2 regions of the Caballeronia sp. J97 genome follow, and region 1 is predicted to be linked to the other one. Evidence: riboswitches for the same ligand, from Rfam matches in the RefSeq annotation. Region 1 holds a riboswitch; the other holds the start of a gene.
What was found. A riboswitch is a leader RNA that binds a small molecule or an ion and turns the genes downstream of it on or off. The one in region 1 is predicted to bind cobalamin.

Region 1 (3,408 bases):
CATGCAGCATCGCGGGCCGCGCCTTCAGCACGTCGAGCACTTCATCGAGCGCCAGATATTCGTACTTGAGCACGGTGTTGAGTTCATCGAGCACGACCATCTGATACTCGCCGCTTTCGATCATGCGCCGCGCTTCGTTCCAGCCCTTGCGCGCGGTGGCCATGTCGGCTTCGCGGTTCTGCGTGTTCCACGTATAGCCATCGCCCATCGTGACGAAATCGCAATGGGCGATCGCGCCGAGGAAATCGCGTTCCGACGTATGCAGCGCGCCCTTGATGAACTGCACGACGCCGAGCTTCATGCCGTGTCCGAGCACGCGCACGGCCATGCCGAATGCGGCCGTGGTCTTGCCCTTGCCGTTGCCGGTGTTCACGATCAGAAGGCCCTTCTCGTGATCGGCGGCAGCCTGCTTTTTCTCGTGGCCTTCCTTGCGGCGCTGGGTCATGCGCAGATGCGATTCGGTATCGGTTTTCACGGGATCTCCACAGAAAGACGGCCGTATCGTACAACAGGCGGCGGTTTCGTAGCGGCTGCAACAGGGCGTTTTGGCGGGTTAATTCTGCGCTAACAGACGGTGTGCATCATGCAATCACGCCATCACCGAATTCAGGAGCAGGAAATGGACGCCTTGTACCTTTATCTGGAACTCGTCGCGCTCTGCGTGCTCGTCTGGCTTTGCCGCGACAAGTTCAAACCGGTTGTCGCGAAGCCGCCCGCCGATACGCCCAATCCGCGCACGACGGCCACGCCCGCACTCAAGTTCCGTTCGCGCAGGGCCCATGCGCCATTGCGATCGCGACGGTTACGCCACAATCGACCGTCCTTGGCACGATGAGCGTGTGCGCGTTGCCGGCCAGCAGCGCGCAAGGCTCGCATACGCCGTCGACGTTCATATGCTTCATCGCATGATGCGATATCGCGGTGCGCGGCGCTCGCGCGATTTCGTCGGCGCTGAAGAAACGCAGCGTCAGATGATGACGCTCGCAGAACGCGGACAATCCCGCTTCGTCCCGTTTCGCGTCGATGCTCGCGACGATCGCGATATCGCCGATGCCGTGCGTGCCCAGTGCGCCGCGCACCGCGTGTTCGATCGCATCGGCGCTCGTGCCCCGCCGGCAGCCGATGCCCACAGCGAGGCGCGCGACAGCGGGTGAATTCATGCGAGCGATGACGGATTCCATGGCGATCTGCGGGCGATTCGGGCGCGCTAACCTTACCACGGCGCATGAACGAGAAGCCTCGCGCGAGCGCGTCCTTTCTTGACGCTCGCGCCCGCCGGGCCTAGACTTTCACGCAGTTTTGGTGCTCGCGCGCGGATTCTCTCGCGCGCAGTTAAACGGGAAGCAGGGCGCGTTCGGTTCCATGTGTCGAACGGACGTCAACCTGCGCTGCCCCCGCAACGGTAAGCGATTCCCCGCACGCGACGTGTTTCATCGCATGTTCGGGAAGCCGGCTTCGAGGCCACTGCGCGTTACGGCGCGCGGGAAGGCGAAGCGGCGTCGTCGTCAGCCCGGATACCGGCCAGACTTTCAGAGGGGATCGCCGTCGCGGGGATGCGATGCGGCCCATGATCCATCGAAGCGTGCGTTTCCTTTTTCGTCCCGCCGCGTTGCGAAGCATCGCGCGACATGAATCGCACGCACCTGACGCCACGGAGCTACGATGCAAACCCGCAAGATTCCCGTCACGGTCGTGACCGGCTTTCTCGGCAGCGGCAAGACCACATTGATGCGGCATATCCTGTCCAATGCGCGAGGCCTGCGCGTTGCGGTGATCGTCAACGAGTTCGGCGAGCTCGGCATCGACGGCGAAATCCTGAAGGGCTGCGGCATCGGTTGCGACGATGAAGCCGGCTCGAGCGATCGCAACCTCTACGAACTCGCGAACGGGTGTCTGTGCTGCACGGTGCAGGAAGAGTTCTATCCGGTGATGGAGCAGCTCGTCGAGCGGCGCGAGCGTATCGATCACGTGCTGATCGAAACATCGGGCCTCGCGTTGCCGAAGCCGCTCGTGCAGGCGTTCAACTGGCCGTCGATCAAGAACGCCTTCACGGTCGACGCAGTCGTCACCGTGGTCGATGGTCCCGCTGCCGCGAGCGGCCAGTTCGCGGCGAATCCCGTCGCGGTCGATGCGCAACGCAAGGCCGATCCGAATCTCGATCACGAATCGCCGCTGCATGAGTTGTTCGAGGATCAGCTTTCGTCGGCGGATCTCGTCATCGTCAACAAGACCGATCTCATGGACGATGCCGCGCTGCAAAAGGTCGAAGCGCTCGTGCGTCCGGAGATTCCGCCCGAAGTGAAGATCGTGCCCGCGCACATGGGCAAGCTCGATGTGCATACGCTGCTCGGGCTCGAATCCGCATCGGAGGAGACGATTCATTTGCGCCAGGATCATCACGGCTCGGCCGACGACGAAGGCCATGCCGATCATCATCATGACGCATTCGATTCGGTCGTCGTGCATGGCAAGGTCGAATCGCGCGAGCAGGCGCTGGCGGCATTGCATGCGCTCGTCGAGCATCACACGATCTATCGCGTGAAGGGTTTCGCGGCGTTGCCGGGCGCGGCGATGCGGCTTGTCGTGCAGGGCGTCGGACGACGTTTCGACAGTTACTTCGATCGCCGCTGGCAGGCCGATGAATCGCAGGCGCAAAGCCGCTTCGTGCTGATCGGCGAAGACCTCGAACGCGACACGCTGCAGCGCGCGTTCGACGCCGCGCTCGCCGGCGCGCCCGTGCAGGCATAACGCCGATGCATCTGCTCCGCACGACGCCGGGAGGTTTCGTCGACGACACGCAGGGCGTCATGCGCATCGAGCAGACGCGCGCGCCGATCGTCGTGCTCAGTTCCGCCGACACGACGCTCGCCTTGCTCGCGAGCGTTTTTCCGCGTCTCGAAGCGGGCTTTCCGGACGTGCGGCTCGCGAATCAATCGTTCCTGCGTCAGCCTGCCTCGGTCGATTTCTATATCGACGACGTACTGCGTCACGCGCAGGTCGTGATCGTCGATCATCTCGGCGGCGAATCGTATTGGCCTTACGGCATCGAGCGGCTCGTCGCGCTCGCGAAAGAGCGCAAGCAGATGCTCGCGATGTTCTCGGGCGATCTCGCCGAAGACCCGAATCTCATCGGCAAAAGCACGGCGGATGCGGACTTTTGCCGGGAACTGTCGCGCTATCTGCGCGAAGGCGGCGCGCGCAACGCGGAGGAATTCCTGCGCACGATCGCGCATCGCGCGTTCGGATTCGGCCGCGAGCCGCAGCCGCCGAGCCCGCTGCCCGCAGTCGCGATCTATCATCCCGAGCGCGATATCGCGGCCATCGAAGACTGGCAGGCGCGCTGGACCGAAGGCGCGCCCGTCGCCGCCATTCTGTTCTATCGCGCGCATTTGCAATCGGGCAATACGG
Region 2 (3,408 bases), on a different contig from region 1:
CTGCGTGGGATCGGGATAAGCGCTCGAGCATACCTTCGCGATGCCCGCGATGCCCGGCTCCGGGCAGCTCGAATGATAGAAGAGCACGCCGTCGCCGACCTGCATCTGATCGCGCATGAAGTTGCGCGCCTGATAGTTGCGCACGCCCGTCCACGGCAAGGTTTTTTTCGGCGCGTGCGCGAGATGATCGATGCTCGCTTCGTCCGGTTCGGACTTCATCAGCCAGTAGCGCATGATTGTTCGCTATGCGGAAATCGACGATGCTCAATGAAAGAGGGAATGAACGATGCAAACAAAAACGGCATCGGTTTTTCCGATGCCGTTTCTTGAATGAGGTCCCCGCCATAGCCGCTAGGCCGGCATCCTGAACCTCGGTTCAAGATTGGTCGCGGTAAGCAACACTTCGGGTACATCGGACTAGCGACGCGCGCGCCCGTGCTGCAAGGTTCCGCAACCGTGCCAATGTAGCATTGGTTCAAGGAATATATGACCTTGGCGTACCAGGCAGGGAAACGTCACTCTACACCAATCGTTTGCCTTCTGCAGCCTCTTCCGGTCACTTCGGTGGTTTCTTTTTTCGATTGACATCGCGCGCTGATTGACTCGACGCGCTGGCATCTCACTGCGCTTCGTATTGCGCGATGACGGCGCCCAGTTGCTCGTTCATCGAGTGCATCGTGCGGCGGATTTCTTCGGCGGGGAAGGCCTCGCCGTGGCGCACGCTGTCCTGCAGCTTAAGCAATTCCGACGCCAGCGAAAGCGCCGCCATGACCGCGATGCGATCGGTGCCGCGCACGCTGCTCGCATTGCGCACCTTGTTCATCTCGGCGTCGACGCGCGCGACGGCTTCGCGCAATGCGCCTTCCGTTTCCGGCGAACAGGCGAGACGATACGGCTGCCCGAGAATGGATACTTCGATCTGCGTGGTCGTCATGCCTTCTCTCCTTGATGATGCTCGCCGTGCAATTCCGCTTCATGTGCTTCCTGGGAATCGGCTTCGAGGAGATCGAGTTGATTGTCGGACTCGGCATGTTGCCCGGACTTCGCGCGCGGCAGCTTTTCGAGAATCGCGTTGAGACGCACTTGCGCATCGTCGATTTTCGCGGAGAGCGAGTCGCGTTCGGATTGCAGCGTGTCGCGCTCTTCGCGCACTTGCGCCAGTTCGGCCTGCACGTTCGCATAGTCGGCGCGCAGTTGTTCGAGCTGGTCCTGCAGCGCCTGATGCGCCTGCTTGTGGCGCTCGCTGATCTGGATCAGCCGGCCGATATTTCCTGACAGTGATTCGAGTTCGTTGAGCATGTGCTGCGTCCTCTAAAGACCTCGCATTTTAGCGCGGTTCAACGGAGCTTCCGATAATTGTCTCGTTTCGAGACGTAACAGCATGCGATCTCACGCTTAATTCTTCGAATCAAGCGCATGTCGTCATGCATTCGTGTGCAGAAAACGCGAGCGCCTGGCAACGCTCGTAAAGGCTCGGCCGATTCTCGTTCGATTCGTCATGCGCCGGCCGTCTGCCGGCGCCGCCCGGTGGTCCTTCCTTGACGGTCCCGACACGCGCTCCTACACTTGCCGCACTTTTGGTGCTCGCGTCCGCGGATCTCGCGGATGCAGTCAAACGGGAAACAGGGAGCGAAGTCCACGAAGTCCTGCGGGACGAACCGGGGACGAGCCAACCTGTGCTGCCCCCGCAACGGTAAGCGACCGCAACGCAAGTTGCAAGTCGTCTCATGCGCGTTTTTGCAGCGCGAGCGTGTCGAATTTCATCGCACCGGGTTCGTCGCTCGAATCGACTGCAAGAAACGTGTCGACGCCACTGCGCACGATGCGCGGGAAGGCGAGACGATTCGTCGCCAGCCCGGATACCGGCCGGAGTTCGACGCATCGGCGCTGATTGCGCCATGCGTTGGTCGCGCATCGTCCTCGCGGGGAGCGGGGTCGCGCTCACGCGAAACGGACACTTCACGCATGGTATTGCCACTGGCCGCGTTCAGGAACGGCCTCTCTCGTCATGGCGCGCTCGTCGCCGCCGTGAGCGCCTTGCCGCTTGCACACACCGCCCACGCCGCGGACGACACCTCGCAAACGCTTGCGCCCGTCGTCGTCACGGCGACGCGCGCGCCGCAAGCGCTGGCCGAATCGATTCCGCAGACATCGGTCTTCGACGAACAGGACATCGCCGACTCGAACGCCGGCGATGCGCTCGGCCTCATCGCGCTCGCGCCCGGTGTGCAGATCACGCGCAACGGCGGGCCGGGCGCGAACTCGGGGCTTTTCATACGCGGCGCGGCGTCGTCGCAATCGCTCGTGCTGATCGATGGCGTGCGCGTCGAATCGGCGTCGCTCGGCGCGGCGCAGCTATCGCAACTGATGCTCGATCAGATCGGCCGCGTCGAAGTCGTGAACGGCAATGTGTCGGCACTGTACGGCTCGAATGCGATCGGCGGCGTCGTGCAAATTTTCACGAAGGAAGGCGAGCCGCATCCGCCACGCTTCGACTTCGAGGCCGAATACGGCAGCTACCACACGCAGCGGCAATCGGCGGGCGTCAACGGCGCGCTCGATGCGGACGGCCGCACGACCTTCAGCCTGAACGTCTCGCGCGAAAAGACCGACGGTTTTTCATCGATCGATCCGGCGATCGCGCCCGGTGCGAATCCGAACGCGAACGGCTATCTGAACGAGAGCGTTGCCGCGACGCTGCGTCACAAGTTCAGCGACAAGTGGGACGCGGGCGTGCGCTTTCTGCAATCGAACGGCATCAACAGTTTCGACGATGCCCACGGCCTGCCCACCGACATCAACGAGTCGCACGATCGCGTGCGTTCGGCGTCGGTGTTCGCGAATGGCCGGATCACCGGCAACTGGACCACGCACTTCACGATCGCGCAGGGGCAGGACCGCGCGAACATCGAGCAGAACGGCGTCTATACGAACCGCTTCGATTCGGAGAACCGGCAGTACACGTGGCAGAACGACTTCAGAATCAGCGATGCGCACAAGCTGCTCCTCGGTTACGAGCATCTCGACCAGACGCTCGATTCGGATCAGTTCAGCGCGCCCGATCGTCACGTGAACTCGGTGTTCGCGGGCTATGTGGGGCACATCGGCGCGAACGAATTGCAGGCGAATCTGCGTCACGATCAGTATTCCGATTTCGGCGGCGCGAACAGCTACTATCTGGGCTACGCGTACAACTTCGATGCGCACTGGAGGGCGAGCGCGAGCTATTCGGCATCGTTTCGCGCGCCGAGCTTCGACGATCTCTACTATCCGTTCAGCGGCAATCCGTCGATTCAGCCGGAGCGCAGTCACTCGGTCGAGGCGGCGTTGCAGTACGCATCGAATGCGCTCGGCGTGATGCGCGTGACGCTCTTCCAGACGCGCTATTCGAATCTGATCGACTATGTG

Region 2: it holds a riboswitch for cobalamin, as region 1 does, so the genes downstream of both, U4Y90_RS03925 (TonB-dependent receptor domain-containing protein) here and cobW (cobalamin biosynthesis protein CobW) in region 1, are expected to answer to the same signal.

What each region holds. Positions count from the first base shown of each region.
Region 1 covers NZ_CAJMZL010000003.1:307,873-311,280, reverse strand. The annotation lists gene cobO (cob(I)yrinic acid a,c-diamide adenosyltransferase) at 1-475, opposite strand, end outside; gene U4Y90_RS08035 (cobalamin biosynthesis protein) at 756-1,181, opposite strand; cobalamin riboswitch at 1,284-1,541, shown strand; gene cobW (cobalamin biosynthesis protein CobW) at 1,663-2,748, shown strand; gene cobN (cobaltochelatase subunit CobN) at 2,754-3,408, shown strand, end outside.
Region 2 covers NZ_CAJMZL010000001.1:859,059-862,466, reverse strand. The annotation lists gene U4Y90_RS03945 (EVE domain-containing protein) at 1-234, opposite strand, end outside; RNA gene ssrS (6S RNA) at 333-514, opposite strand; gene U4Y90_RS03935 (cell division protein ZapA) at 620-934, opposite strand; gene U4Y90_RS03930 (ATPase) at 931-1,299, opposite strand; cobalamin riboswitch at 1,562-1,886, shown strand; gene U4Y90_RS03925 (TonB-dependent receptor domain-containing protein) at 1,966-3,408, shown strand, end outside.